3 regions of the Streptomyces sp. NPDC025638 genome follow, and region 1 is predicted to be linked to each of the others. Evidence: riboswitches for the same ligand, from Rfam matches in the RefSeq annotation. Region 1 holds a riboswitch; each other region holds the start of a gene.
The links. Region 1 has a riboswitch for cobalamin ahead of ACZ4EG_RS16615 (cobalamin biosynthesis protein). Riboswitches for the same ligand answer to the same signal wherever they lie in the genome.
Positions count from the first base shown of each region.

Region 2: it holds a riboswitch for cobalamin, as region 1 does, so the genes downstream of both, ACZ4EG_RS25415 (ribonucleoside-diphosphate reductase subunit alpha) here and ACZ4EG_RS16615 (cobalamin biosynthesis protein) in region 1, are expected to answer to the same signal.
Region 3: it holds a riboswitch for cobalamin, as region 1 does, so the genes downstream of both, ACZ4EG_RS08500 (CbtB domain-containing protein) here and ACZ4EG_RS16615 (cobalamin biosynthesis protein) in region 1, are expected to answer to the same signal.

Region 1 covers NZ_JBVHLX010000005.1:552,598-557,531, forward strand. Annotated here, with positions in the region: gene ACZ4EG_RS16610 (cobyric acid synthase) at 1-1,353, opposite strand, end outside; gene ACZ4EG_RS16615 (cobalamin biosynthesis protein) at 1,350-2,300, opposite strand; cobalamin riboswitch at 2,402-2,541, opposite strand; gene ACZ4EG_RS16620 (hypothetical protein) at 2,700-2,927, opposite strand; gene ACZ4EG_RS16625 (inorganic phosphate transporter) at 2,960-4,207, opposite strand; gene ACZ4EG_RS16630 (class II aldolase/adducin family protein) at 4,514-4,934, shown strand, end outside.
Region 2 covers NZ_JBVHLX010000010.1:112,859-117,792, forward strand. Annotated here, with positions in the region: gene mctP (monocarboxylate uptake permease MctP) at 1-1,338, shown strand, start outside; gene ACZ4EG_RS25410 (GNAT family N-acetyltransferase) at 1,425-1,931, shown strand; cobalamin riboswitch at 1,984-2,124, shown strand; gene ACZ4EG_RS25415 (ribonucleoside-diphosphate reductase subunit alpha) at 2,249-4,612, shown strand; gene ACZ4EG_RS25420 (ribonucleotide-diphosphate reductase subunit beta) at 4,612-4,934, shown strand, end outside.
Region 3 covers NZ_JBVHLX010000003.1:109,173-114,106, forward strand. Annotated here, with positions in the region: gene ACZ4EG_RS08485 (galactose-binding domain-containing protein) at 1-986, opposite strand, end outside; gene ACZ4EG_RS08490 (hypothetical protein) at 1,157-1,396, opposite strand; gene ACZ4EG_RS08495 (CbtA family protein) at 1,594-2,346, opposite strand; gene ACZ4EG_RS08500 (CbtB domain-containing protein) at 2,368-2,589, opposite strand; cobalamin riboswitch at 2,625-2,775, opposite strand; gene ACZ4EG_RS08505 (STM4011 family radical SAM protein) at 2,841-3,728, opposite strand; gene ACZ4EG_RS08510 (STM4012 family radical SAM protein) at 3,739-4,934, opposite strand, start outside.

The DNA.
Region 1 (4,934 bases):
GGCCGCCACCTCGCGCAGGAAGGCCCGCCGGAAACCGTCCGACTCCAGGGAGCCGTGCCAGTGCGTGCCCCAGGTCTGACCGACTCGGCAGCCGTCCAGGCTGTGTCCACTGCCGTCGGAGAAGAACGTCTCCCCGCCGTGGATGTCGGCGACCCCGTGGTGGATCTCGTACCCCTCGACGTGCTCGCCGAGGGCTTCGCCGACGGGCCGGGTGAGGGTCTTCTCCCTGGCGAACCGCACCCGCACGGGCAGGATCCCGAGCCCGTCCACGTGCCCCTCGCGGCTCTCGACGTCGTCCTCGATGTGCTCGCCGAGCACCTGGAAGCCGCCGCAGATGCCGAGAACGGGCCGGCCCTCGTGAGCCCTTGTGATGATGGCGTCCGTCAGTCCCCGCTCCCGCAGCCACTCCAGCGCCCGGACCGTGCCCCGGGTGCCCGGGATCACGACGAGGTCGGCGTCGGCGAGTTCCTCCGGCCGGTCCACGAACCGCACGACGACACCGGGCTCGGCGGCCAGGGCGTCCACATCGGTGAAGTTGGACATGAGCGGGATCGCGCAGACGGCGACCCGCAGCACGTCCTTACCGACGGGCGGCGCGACGGACGACTCGCGCACGGTGCCGCGCAGCGAGACGCGGAGCCCGTCCTCCTCGTCGATGCCGAGCCCGTGCCGGAACGGCAGCACTCCGTAGGTGTGCCGCCCGGTGAGCCCGTGCAGCATGTCGAGCCCCGGCTCCAGCAGGGACACGTCCCCACGGAACTTGTTCACGAGGAATCCGGCGACCAGTTCCTGGTCCTCGGGCGAGAGCAGGGCCACGGTCCCGAAGAAGGAGGCGAAGACGCCCCCGCGGTCGATGTCGCCGACGACGAGCACGGGCAGCCGGGCATTGCGCGCGATCCCCATGTTCACGATGTCGGTCCGCCGCAGATTGATCTCGGCGGGAGAGCCGGCCCCCTCACAGATCACCGCGTCATACGTGCCCCGCAATTCGGCGAGACAGTCGAGAACGGTTCCGAGAAGTCTCTGCTGCCGGCCCCCGTGATAGCCGCGGGCGCTCAACTCGCCCACCGGCTTCCCCAGCAGCACGACTTGGCTGCTCTGCTCACCACCGGGCTTGAGCAGCACGGGATTCATCAGCGCGCTGGGCTCCACCCGGCACGCCTGGGCCTGCATGGCCTGCGCCCGTCCGATCTCGGCGCCCTCGCGCGTCACGAACGAGTTGAGGGACATGTTCTGCGCCTTGAAGGGCGCGACCTTGACGCCCTGTCGCACCAGCCACCGGCAGATCCCCGCCGTCACGACGCTCTTGCCCGCGTCGGAGGTGGTGCCGGCGACGAGCAGACCACCGTTCATGACGTGCCCCCCTTTGCCTTGCTTACGACGGCGCGCGCGGCGACCCCGACGCCGAGCGCGAGCAGACCGACCCGACGGGAGAGCCGTACGGCCCGGTCGATGTCCTCGGTGGCCACGGCGCGGCCGCCACCGTTGAGCACGGGCCGGTGCTCGACCCGCCCTCCGTAGGAGAGGGTTCCGCCGAGCCGCACGCCCAGGGCCCCCGCGAAGGAGGCCTCGACGGGACCGGCGTTGGGGCTGGGATGCCGGCGTGCGTCGGCCCGCCAGGCACGCAGGGCGCCGCCCGGATCCGGGCCCGCGGCGGCGGCCAGTACGGCGGTGAGGCGGGCCCCCGGCCATCCGGCGACGTCGTCGAGCCGGGCGGAGGCCCACCCGTAGCGCCGGTACCGGGCGGACTTGTGCCCGACCATGGCGTCAAGGGTGTTGACCGCGCGGAACCCGAGCAGTCCGGGCACGCCGCCCACGGCGCCCCACACCAGCGCCCCTACGACGGCGTCGGACGTGTTCTCCGCGACGGACTCGACCACGGCCCGGGCGATCCCGTCGGTGTCGAGCGCCTGCGGATCGCGTCCGCAGAGGTGAGGCAGCCGGGCACGGGCCCCTGCCACGTCGCCCGCCTCCAGGGCACGCCCGACGGCCCGGGCCTCCCGGGCGAGCGAAGTCCCCCCGACCACGGCCCAGGTGGCGGCAGCGGTGAGCGCGACGGAGGCGGTGGGGGAGGGACGTACGGCTCGGCGGGCGAGGGCGCCGAGGGCCACGGCCCCACCGACGCACGCGGCGGTGTGCAGGGCGCCCCAGCCGCGGTGGTCCCGCCACAGCACCCGCTCCACGGCACTCGCCGCACGCCCGAACGCGGCGACCGGATGCCCGCGGCGTGGATCGCCCAGGAGAAGGTCACCGAGGAGGCCGGCGGAGGCGCCGTACGCGAAGACGCGATCGGCACGCATCGGCTCAGCCGGCCGTGGGGTCGAGCAGCGACCTGGTGCTGTACCTCAATCGGCAGCCGAGCATGGCGATATGTCCTCACTCAGGGTGTCCGCGCCCTGGTTCGACGAGACCGGCGGTGGGAGTTCCTGGCTTCCGGAGAGTTCTTCCCCGGTGACAGTGGCGGGACCGCGCCGGATTCACACCGGCTTCCTCCCTTGCCGCCGTACATGGCTCCGGCAGTCCACCACGCCCCCGGAAGGGCCGTCAACTTGCCGTTGACCTGCAAGGGGAGAGTGTGCTGAGACCCACACCGGCGCTGCGCGGGCGGGTGTGGGGGCACGCGAAAAGGCTCCTCCCCGAAGTATCGGGGAGGAGCCCGGTAAAGCTCGGTCAGGCCTTGGCCATGAGCTGGGCCGGGGTCAGGCCTTGGCCATGATCAGGTAGATGCCGTACGCCACCGCCGCCGCGCAGGCCGCGAAGCAGACGTACGCTCCGGTGACCGCGAGGGGGGCGGAGCCGCCCTGGGCCGTGGCGCGCTCGCGGTGCGCGAGGCCCTTGACGCCCAGGGTGAACAGGGCCACGAGGCCCACGGTGACCACGAGGCTGACGCCGAAGACGGAGCCGAGGGCTGCCCAGTCGATCTTCATGGTGATGCTTCCTTAGTAACCGGGTCTCGGGGTCAGACGGTGGCGGCCGGAGGGGCGGCCGGGTCGGTGGCGGGGGCGGTCGCGGGGGACGGGATGGTGGCCGTCAGGTCCTCGGTCACGGTGCCCGCCGGGGGCGGCGTCACGGCGGCCATCGCCGTGGTCACCACACCGGCCGGCTCCTCGGTGTCGTTGACGTTGCTGTGGTCGACCACCAGGCGACGCGAGAGCTTCCAGATCGCGGCGCTGGAGGCGATCAGGAAGACGGCGACGACCGCGGTGCCCCAGTTGCCCAGGTCGGTCACGGACTCCGCGAGCGCAGCGACCAGGGCGGCCGCCGGCAGGGTCAGCGCCCAGGCCACGACCATGCGGGTCGCGGTGGACCAGCGGACCACGCCGCCCTTGCGGCCCATGCCCGCGCCCATCACGGAGCCGGAGACGGCGTGCGTGGTGGAGAGGGAGAAGCCCAGGTGGGAGGAGGCCAGGATGACCGTCGCGGCGCTGGTCTGGGCGGAGAAGCCCTGCTGCGGCTGAAGGTCGGTCAGGCCCTTGCCCATGGTGCGGATGATGCGCCAGCCGCCGATGTAGGTGCCGAGCGCGATGGCGAGGCCGGCGGAGAGGATCACCCAGACGGGAGGGTTGGAGTCGGGGGCGATGGCGCCGCCGGCGATCAGCGCGAGGGTGATGATGCCCATCGTCTTCTGCGCGTCGTTGGTGCCGTGGGCGAGGGAGACGAGACCGGCGGAGGCGATCTGGCCGGCGCGGTAGCCCTTGCGGGTGGCCGCGCTGTCGGCGTCCTTGCTCAGCCCGTAGGAGAACCTCGTGGCGAGCATGGCGGCCACGCCGGCGACGATCGGGGCCGCGACGGCCGGGATCAGGACCTTGGTGACGAGCACGTCGCCGTGGACGGCGCCGGTGCCGGCCGACGCGATCGTCGCGCCGATCAGACCACCCATCAGGGCATGCGAGGAGCTGGACGGGAGCCCGACCAGCCAGGTCAGCAGGTTCCAGAGGATCGCGCCGACCAGGGCGGCGAAGATGACCTCGGGACGGATGCCGGTCTCGTCGACGAGACCCTTGGAGATCGTGTTGGCGACCTCCACGGAGAGGAAGGCGCCTACAAGGTTGAGCGCGGCGGACATGGCCACCGCGACCTTGGGCTTGAGCGCACCGGTCGAGATGGTCGTGGCCATCGCGTTGGCGGTGTCGTGGAAACCGTTCGTGAAATCAAACGCGAGTGCGGTTACCACCACAATCGCGAGGATCAGCGAGAAGTTTTCCATTTACCCAGGCAATCGTTCAGAGGACGTCATTGGCTGGTTGACCGTAGGCAACCTGGGTGAACGGAAGGTGAACTGAGGCAGGACTCGGGGTGTCGCAAACGAGGGGTCGCCGCTCCAGTGCGGCCCGCTCCGGCCCGGCGGCCCAGACGCCCCTTGACCAGTTGCCCCGGGCGGACGACCTCAGCCGGTTCAACGGCCCGTCGAAGAGACTTTGGTCACCCGGCAGACGGCCTGGTGGGACGGGACGTCGTGTCCCTTCGGCAGGCCCGCCGTGGACGCCGGGGCGCCGGCTGGCAGGATCGCCGCATGGCTGAGCAGCGGCGGGACCAGCGGGACGAACGGGATGACCGGGAGGGCACACCGCTTGTGCCGGAGGTACGGAGGAGGTCTGTGTCCGACGGGGAGGCGCACGCCTGGGAGGCGCTCGTCGCGACAGCCCGCCGGACCGTGTCCGACGGCCTGGTCGTCGGCACCTCCGGCAATGTGTCCGTGCGCGTCGGCGACACCGTGCTGGTCACGCCGTCGGGCGTGCCCTACGACCGGCTGACGCCGGACGACGTGACCGGGGTGGACCTCGCCAGGCGGCAGGTGCTCGGCACCCTCGTCCCGACCAGCGAGCTGCCCATGCATCTCGCCGTCTACCGCACCACCGACGCCCGCGCCGTCGTGCACACCCACGCCGTCCACGCGACCGCCGTCTCGACGCTCGTCACCGAACTCCCGTCGA
Region 2 (4,934 bases), on a different contig from region 1:
ATGTTCCTCCCGCGCCTGTGGTCGGTGTCCCACCGGCACGGCTATGTGACGACCTCGGACTTCGTGCGCGGCCGCTTCGGCTCGAAGGGCCTGTCGCTGGCGGTGGCGGTCACCGGAATCCTGGCGACGATGCCGTACATCGCGCTCCAACTGGTCGGCATCCAGGCCGTCCTCGACGTGATGGGCGTCGGCGGCGGCGAGAGCACCCACTGGTTCGTGAAGGACCTGCCGCTGCTGATCGCCTTCGGCGTGCTGGCCGCGTACACCTACTCCTCGGGCCTGCGCGCGCCCGCCCTGATCGCGTTCGTGAAGGACGCGCTGATCTACATCGTCATCGCGGTGGCGATCATCTACATCCCCATCAAGCTGGGCGGCTTCGACAACATCTTCACCAAGGCGGGCGAGGCGTTCAGCCAGGTCAACCCGGCGACCGGCAAGCCGCGCGGCGCCCTCACCCCGCCGGAGGCCGGCCAGTGGACCTACGTCACGCTGGCCCTGGGCTCCGCGCTCGCGCTCTTCATGTACCCGCACTCGATCACCGCGACGCTCTCCTCGAAGAGCCGTGACGTGATCCGCCGCAACACCACGATCCTGCCGCTGTACTCCCTGATGCTCGGCCTGCTGGCCCTGCTGGGCTTCATGGCGATCGCGGCGGGCGTCAAGGTGCAGAACGGCCAGCTGGCCATCCCGCAGCTGTTCGAGAACATGTTCCCGGACTGGTTCGCGGGCGTGGCCTTCGCGGCGATCGGCATCGGCGCCCTCGTGCCCGCGGCCATCATGTCCATCGCGGCCGCGAACCTGTTCACCCGCAACATCTACAAGGACTTCATCAGGCCGGACGCCACACCCGCGCAGGAGACCAAGGTCTCCAAGCTGGTCTCCCTCCTGGTGAAGGTGGGCGCCCTGGTCTTCGTCCTGACGATGGACAAGACGGTCGCCATCAACTTCCAGTTGCTCGGCGGCATCTGGATCCTGCAGACCTTCCCGGCCCTGGTCGGCGGCCTGTTCACCCGCTGGTTCCACCGCTGGGCGCTGCTCGCGGGCTGGGCGGTCGGCATGGTGTACGGCACCGTCGCCGCGTACGGCGTCGCCTCGCCGACGCAGAAGCACTTCGGCGGCTCGGCCAAGGAGATCCCGGGCATCGGGGAGATCGGCTACATCGGCCTCACCGCCTTCGTGCTCAACGTGGCCGTCACGGTGGTGCTGACCTTCGTACTGAAGGCGCTGAAGGCCCCCGAGGGCGTCGACGAGACCAGCCCGGCGGACTACACGGCGGACGCCGGCGACCCGGGCGTCCAGGTTGAGCTGCCGCCGGCGACCGCGGACGCCGGCCACTGAGGACGCCGGTCACTGAGCGGACAAGAACGGGCCGTCGGAGAAAATCCGGCGGCCCGTTGTCGTACCCGTCCTGCACACTCGGTCCCATGGACATCGAGATCAGGCGGACGGCTCCGGACGAGTACGGCACCCTGGGCGAGATCACGGCCCAGGCCTATCTCCAGGACGGCCTCCTCGACTTCGGGGAGAGCGACGGTTACCTCGGCGAGCTCAGGGACGTGGCCAAGCGCGCGGCCGCCGCGGAGGTGCTGGTCGCCGTGGCGGACGGCGAAGTGCTCGGCGGCGTCACCTTCGTGCCGGCAGGCGGGCCCATGGCCGACATCGCCCGCGCCGGAGAGGCCGAGATACGGATGCTCGCGGTCGGCCACGCGGCACGCAGCCGCGGCGTCGGGGAGGCTCTGGTGCGCGCCTGTGTCGATCGCGCACGGGCCACGCCGGGCTGCGTACGGATCGTGTTGTCCAGCCAGCGCTCCATGCGGGCCGCCCATCGCATCTACGAACGCATGGGCTTCGTGCGCACACCCGAGCGGGACTGGAATCCCCTCCCCCACCTCGACGACATCACTCTCCTCACCTACGAGTTGACACTCTGACACCGCCACGACACAACATCTGGGGGTGACGCGAGCACCCGGCACTAGATGTATGCTCATGCTCGCTGTCGCCGCAGGGGAATCCGGTGCGAATCCGGAACTGTCCCGCAACGGTGTACTTGCGCGTATCCGCCCCCCGGGGGTGATGCGCGCTCGCGTCAGTCCGAGGACCTGCCGACAGTGCGCCCGGCCGTCCAATCCGGGTGCCCCGACGTCCGGGCCTCGTGGAGTGGGCCGGTGGACGCGACGCCGCGTGCGCTCGTGTGCCGCCCCCTGCCCTGCGCAAGGCCCCCGTGCCGAGCCTGGGAGAGCCCCACGTGACCATCGCGCCAGCCGAACCGGCTTCAGCGACACGCCTGGAGACCGACGGTCCCGGTGCCGCGCTGCTGCGGACCCTGACCGAGCTGACCGCCGACCTGCCCGACGCCGACCCCGGCCGGGTCGCCGCCGCCGCGCTGCGCGGCCGCTCCGCCCGGGCGGACGAGTCGGAGCTGCGCGAGCTGGCCACGGAGGCGGCCGCCGGCCTCATCTCCGAGGACCCGGCCTACTCCCGGCTGGCCGCCAGGCTGCTGACCCTCTCCATCCGCGCCGAGGCCGCCTCGCAGGGCGTGACGTCCTTCACCGGGTCCGTCGCCGTGGGGCACCGCGAGGGGCTGATCGCCGACCGCACCGCCGCGTTCGTACGACTGCACGCCGAGCGGCTCGACTCGCTGGTCGACGCGGCCGCCGACGACCGCTTTGGCTACTTCGGCCTGCGCACCCTGCACAGCCGCTACCTGCTGCGCCACCCCATCACCCGCAAGGCCGTCGAGACGCCCCAGCACTTCATGCTGCGGGTCGCCGCGGGTCTCGCCGAGGACGACTCCGCCCGTTCCGTCGACGAAGTCGCCGCGCTCTACGCGCTCATGAGCCGCCTCGACTATCTGCCCTCCTCCCCCACGCTCTTCAACTCCGGCACGCGGCACCCCCAGATGTCGTCCTGCTACCTCCTCGACTCCCCACTGGACGAGCTGGACTCCATCTACGACCGCTACCACCAGGTGGCCCGCCTCTCGAAGCACGCCGGCGGCATCGGGCTGTCGTACTCCCGCATCCGCAGCCGTGGTTCGCTGATCCGCGGCACCAACGGGCACTCCAACGGCATCGTCCCGTTCCTCAAGACCCTCGACGCCTCCGTCGCCGCCGTGAACCAGGGCGGCCGGCGCAAGGGCGCGGCCGCGGTCTACCTGGAGACCTGGCACTCCGACCTCGAGGAGTTCCTGGAGCTGCGCGACAACACCGGCGAGGACGCCCGCCGTACGCACAACCTCAACCTCGCGCACTGGATCCCGGACGAGTTCATGCGCCGGGTCGACGCCGACGAGCAGTGGTCGCTGTTCTCCCCGTCGGACGTGCCGCAGCTGGTCGACCTGTGGGGCGCGGAGTTCGACGCCGTGTACCGCAAGGCGGAGGCGGACGGGCTCGCGAAGAAGACCATCCCCGCCCGTGACCTCTACGGCCGCATGATGCGCACCCTGGCGCAGACCGGCAACGGCTGGATGACCTTCAAGGACGCCGCCAACCGCACCGCCAACCAGACGGCCGAGCCGGGCCACGTCGTCCACTCCTCCAACCTCTGCACGGAGATCCTGGAGGTCACCGACGACGGGGAGACTGCGGTCTGCAACCTGGGGTCGGTCAACCTCGGCGCGTTCGTCGTCGACGGCGACATCGACTGGGAGCGGCTGGACGAGACGGTCCGCACGGCCGTCACCTTCCTCGACCGTGTCGTCGACATCAACTTCTACCCGACCGAGCAGGCCGGCCGGTCCAACGCCAAGTGGCGTCCCGTCGGCCTCGGTGCGATGGGCCTGCAGGACGTCTTCTTCAAGCTGCGGCTGCCGTTCGACTCGCCCGAGGCACGCGCCCTGTCGACCCGGATCGCCGAGCGCATCATGCTCGCCGCGTACGAGGCCTCCGCCGACCTGGCCGAACGCAACGGCCCGCTGCCGGCCTGGGAGAAGACCCGTACGGCCCGGGGCGTGCTGCACCCCGACCACTACCGCGTCGAGCTCGCCTGGCCGGAGCGCTGGGCGGCGCTGAGCGAGCGGATCGCCGCCGTCGGCATGCGCAACTCGCTGCTCCTGGCCATCGCGCCGACGGCCACCATCGCCTCGATCGCGGGCGTGTACGAGTGCATCGAGCCGCAGGTCTCCAACCTCTTCAAGCGCGAGACCCTGTCGGGCGAGTTCCTCCAGGTCAACTCGTACCTGGTGAAGGACCTCAAGGAGCTGGGCGTCTGGGACGCCCGCACCCGTGAGGCGCTGCGCGACTCGGGCGGCTCGGTGCAGGACTTCGCGTGGATCCCGGCCGACGTACGGGCGTTGTACCGCACGGCGTGGGAGATCCCGCAGCGCGGGCTGATCGACATGGCCGCGGACCGGACCCCGTTCCTCGACCAGTCGCAGTCCCTGAACCTCTTCATGGAGACGCCGACCATCGGCAAGCTCTCCTCGATGTACGCGTACGCCTGGAAGCAGGGTCTGAAGACGACGTACTACCTGCGCTCGCGCCCGGCGACCCGCATCGCCCGCGCCGCCCAGGCGCAGACGCCGGCGTCCATCCCCGTCCAGCAGGTCGCCGACCCCGACGCCGTCGCCTGCTCCCTTGAGAACCCCGAGTCCTGCGAGGCCTGCCAGTAATGTCCAGCCGTAACACCAACCTGCTCGACCCGGGCTTCGAGCTGACTCTCCGCCCGATGCGCTACCCCGACTTCTACGAGCGCTACCGGGACGCGATCAAGAACACCTGGACCGTGGAGGAGGTCGACCTCCACTCGGACGTCGCCGACCTCGCGAAGCTGACGCCGGGTGAGCAGCATCTGATCGGGCGTCTGGTCGCGTTCTTCGCGACGGGCGACTCGATCGTGGCCAACAACCTGGTGCTGACCCTGTACAAGCACATCAACTCCCCCGAGGCGCGGCTCTATCTGAGCCGGCAGCTCTTCGAGGAGGCGGTGCACGT
Region 3 (4,934 bases), on a different contig from region 1:
TCGTGCTGGGGGCCGGTGCACTTCTCGGTCTTCCAGAAGGTGCCGGTGGACAGGAACTGCCCGACGTTGATAGCCGTTCCGAGGCTGCCGGAGTCGAAGCGGACACCGCACAGCGCGTTGTCGAACTTGTGGCACAGGAACATGCTGCGCACGCCCAGCGAGTACAGCTCGTCCAGGCCGGAGTCGACGTCCGCCTTGCTGCACTGCGCGATGTCCAGGATCTGCTTGCAGCCGAAGGGTTCGGAGGTCTCCACTCCCAGGATGACCGCCAGCTTGCCCTGCTTGATGACGTCGCGGGCCTGCGCGCTGTCGGTGACGATCCTGAACCAGCCCTTGCCCGGGCCGCCGTACATCTTGTCGATGTAGGCCTGCAGGTCGTACGTCATCCTCGCCTGCAGTCGGATCGACGTCATCTCGTCGCAGCTGCGGTCCTTGAAGAAGTAGACCGAGCAGATGACACCGTTGGTGACGAGGTCGTTGACGAGCACCCGCTGGCCGCCGCGCCAGGCCCGTTCCACCCAGGCGTAGTAGTTCTGCTGGTGCGTCAGCGAGTCGTGCGCCGGCCAGTCCTTGAACGTGGGCCAGCCGACCGGGTCGTGTCTGCCGTCACCGCCCTTGGTGATGAAGTCGAAGATCGCGAGGGAGCCGTCGGGGTAGTGCTCGGGACAGTCCTTGAGCGCGTCGGCGATCCCGGCCTCGGAGAACGTCTTGCCGCAGATGAGCCGCCCGCCGAAGGCCTCGTTGGCGAACAGGTGGTCGTGGGCGTCGACGAACCCGCGCACGTCGCCCGTGGCGTCGGTGCCGGTGAACGGCTCGCCGGTGACATTGATCTGGGAGTCCGGCGTGGGTCGTGCGGTCGGAACCCACCAGTCGTTGCCCGCCGCCGAACTCGGGGTGGGGCCAAGGACTGCGGCCAGTACGAGGAGGAGCAGCGAGACCACGGTGACGTCTTTGCGTCTGCGGTACGGGCGTCCGGTCACGGTCACACACCACGTCCCTCGGTCGGGGGAAGCGCGGCCGACGAGCCGGGCCGTGGCCAGCAGACCCACCCAACTTGACATGACCCGCGCAAGATATGCCGACGAGGATCGCCACTGTTGCACGCGGAGTCAATAGCCGTGAACGGTCGACCTGCCGAACGGCGGCCCCCAACTCCCTACTGGAGGCTGGGCTCGTGGCCATGGGTGGGATCGGCCGAGCAGACGAAGACGTCGAGGTGGCCACCTCTGCCGACGCTCACCCGGGTGGGTACGTTCAGGCCGTACGTACCCACCCGCGGGCGGTCTTCGAGCGGGGTCCAACTGCTGCGGACGCCTCCCCACTCGGCGGAGGCGATGGTCAGCAGCAGCTCCCTGGGACTGCCGCAGGGGCAGACGACCTCACGGGGCCCGGTCACACCCCAAGCCGCGAAGCCGCCCGCCTTCCAGCCGGGGGCGACGGAAAAGTCCCCGTCGTAATCCTGACCGTCCGCCCTCAGCCGGACCGCTGAGCCGGCGCAGGCAGGCGGGATCCGCTTCTACCAGCTCCGTGCCGCACGACGTCGCGAGAGGGCCCCCGGATGGTGCCGAAGGGCCCTCTTGTGTCCTGAAGGGATCAGTGCGCGGCTGGAACCGTCCGCGGGGTCGCGGCTGTCGCGGGCTTGGGATTGAGCATCCGCTCGGCCAACTCGCCGAAGACGAGGCCGAATCCGACCCACAGCACCGTCTGAATGGCCAGCGCGGAGAGCCGGAACCGCCACAGCAGGGTCGCCGGGAAGTCCTTCGGTACCTCGTTGATGACGGGCAGGAACGCGAACGCGAGCCCGATGGCGACGGTGAAGGCCGCCATCGCGGCGACCGTCGCGTACCAGGTGCCCAGCGAGGGCGCGAACCGCTTGCCCAGGATGGTGGCGGCGATCGCGAGGAGGACGCTGAGCGCCGTCATCAGGAAGTACAGGGTGGTGCGCTTGCTGATGGTGTCGGGGTCGCCCACGGAGGGCGGATTGGCGGGGTACTTGAGGAACGGCACGACGTACACGGCGAGCAGTGCGCAGCCGGACAGCAACAGCGCGGTCGCCCGGGGGCTGAACCGGCCGACACGGCCGAGCGCGAAGCAGAACGCGAGCGCCGCGATGCCGCCGAAGGCGACCCCGTAGACCAGGACGCCGGTGGCGAGTCCGGCGGTGGACTGCAGGGAGCGGGAGACGACCTCCATCTCGTGCTCGTGCGAGTGCGCCTCCTCGAAGCTGATCGCGTTGTCGACACTCGGCTCACCGAGGAAGTAGGCGACGACGAGGGCGAGCACGCCGGCGGCCAGGCCGGCGAGCATGCCCCGCACGAGGAGGTTTCTTACGGTTGTGGAGTTCATGGTTGTGCGGCGCCCCTCGCGTCAGTGGCAGGGGAAGCCGAGCAGATGGCGGGCGTCGTGCACCCACTCGTGGACGTCCGTGCCGTTGAACACGGAGGTGGCGCCCTGCTCGGCGCCGACGAAGTACAGCAGGACCAGCATCAGGATGCCGAAGAAGACCGCCCAGGGTGCTATCGCCTTCAGCGGCAGCGTGGCGGGAACGACGGGGGTGGTGGCTGTCGGCTGGGCGACGGTCTGCGCCATGGCAGGGCCTCCTCTGGGAGTTCGCGTCCCATCTCGGTGGTGCACTGGACGACGGCCACGGGTCTGACTCACGAAACGCCCCAGGGGCCCTTCGCATACAGTGGCGCGACCGTGCCGGATTCCCACCGGCTTCCGTCTCGCCGTCGTCGATATCGAACCGACGGTACCGCGTGTCGGGAGCATGGCCAAGACCGCACCCACCAGGCGTGATCTTCCTCTCCCGGCGGGCGGTCCGACGGTGCGGGCGTGGATCAACTCCCCGTCAGGTTTGACAGGTGGAGGATCGGGGTCGCGGGGAGCGTGGCCGGGACGCGCTCCAGGACGCCGCCCGCGAAGACGTCGTACAGCGGCAGTGTCTCCAGGTGCACATAGCCGATGTGGCAGTCGCAGACGGCGAGTGGGCAGGCGCGGGGGCGCAGGGCGGTGCGGTAGGAGCCGTCGTAGAGGTTGCCGAGCGGGGTGGGCACGAAGTGGCAGCGGCGGACGGTGCCTTCGCCGTCGACGGAGATCACGGAGTCGCCGGTGCGGCAGGGCAGTCCCGCGCTGGTGTGCGGGTGCCGGCTGTACGGGAAGAGCGGGTCCAGGGCCGTCCACCGGTCGGCCTCCGCGTCGGTGTAGGTGTGCCCCTCGGCGGCGTTGACCCACAGGTAGACGTGCTCGGGCAGGTCGGCGCGCAGGCGCCGGGCCGTGTCGAGATGGTCGGGCAGGCCGACGATGCCGACGCTGAAGCGGATGCCGCGCTCGGTCAGTTCGCGGCATTTGGTGAGGAAGCGGTCGTACGGCGTCTGTCCGGGGTGGTAGGTGCACCACAGGGCCAGCGTGTCGCGGTCGGCCTCGGCGAGCCAGTCGGTACGGCAGCTGAGGTTGGTCTGGATCGCCACGCGCCGGATGTGCGGCAGGTGGGACAGGTCGGCGAGGGTGCGCCGGTACCAGGAGCGGACCAGGCCCTCTCCCCACGGAGTGAACAGGATGGACAGGCGGTCGCCGGTCTGCTGCCGGGCCCAGGCGGCGAAGCGCTCCAAGGAGGCGCGGTCCGCGCGCAGTTGGGCGCCGGTGTCGCGCCGCTTGGCGAAGGGGCAGTAGGGGCAGTCGTAGTCGCAGGAGGCGAGGGGGCCACGGTAGAGGAGGGTGAGGTCCATGGCGGGCCGGTCACTTCCTCTCGTAGGCGGCCATGGCGGCCCGGACCGCCGGGGAGAACAGGTCGGGGCCGATCGCGTCGGAGTGGGCGAGCCCCTCGGGGGTGAGCCTGAGGGCGGCGCGGTCGTCGGTCAGCCAGCCCCGGTCGGCGAAGCGGGCGAGTTCGGGGCCGAAGTGGTCGGCGGGGGTGGTGCCGAAGCGGGCACGGTAGTCGTCGAGGCGCAGGCCCTCGGCCTGGAGCAGGGACTGCAGGAGGTGCCGGCGGCGGGCCTCGTCGGTGTCGATGGGACGGCCGTACTCGGCGTGCGCGAAGTCGGCGGCCGGGCGGGACACGTAGTCGTCGATGATCGCGCGTATCTCGTGCATGTCCACGGCGTAGTCGAAGGAGTAGTGCAGACCTGATGTGTAGGAGCGGGCGCCGCAGCCGAGGCCGATCATCCCGTCGGTCTGGCAGGCGTAGTCGTCAGCGCCCTGGAGCGGGGCGTCGGTGCGGCGGAACATGCGCATGGACTGCTGGGTGTAGCCGTGCGCGAGGAGGTGGTCGCGGCCGGCGCGGTACAGGCGCAGCCGCTGTTCGTCCCAGGCGGGGTCGGGGCCGCTGCCGCGTCGGCCCAGGCCGGTCAGGGGGCGGACGTAGAGGGGGTAGAGGTAGAGCTCCTCGGGACGCCAGGCGAGGGCCGCGTCCAGGGAGTGCAGCCAGGTCCGTTCCGTCTGGCCGTCGATGCCGTAGATGAGGTCGATGTTGAGGACGGGAATGCCTGCGTCGCGGATGCGGGCGAGGGCCGACTCCACGTCGGCGCGGCGCTGTGGGCGTACGGCGGCACGGGCCTCGGAGTCGACGAAGCTCTGCACGCCCAGGCTCAGCCGTGTGGTGCCGCGGTCGGCGAGGACCGTGAGCCGGTCGGCGGTGGCGGTGGCCGGGGAAGCCTCGACCGACAGCGGGACGGCGCTCAGGTCGGCGCCCATGCGGTGTTCGGCGATGTCACACAGCCGTTCGAGCTCGGTTGCGGTGAGGAAGGTCGGGGTGCCGCCGCCGAAGGCCGCCGTGGCGAAGCGGACCTCGTCCGTGTCCCCGAGCGCTTCGCGTACGGCCCCCGCCTGGCGCTCCAGCGCGTCCAGGTAGGTGCCGGTCAGGCCGTCGGGGGCGCCGATGCGGGTGAAGAGGTTGCAGAAACCGCAGCGGACTTCGCAGAAGGGGATGTGGAGGT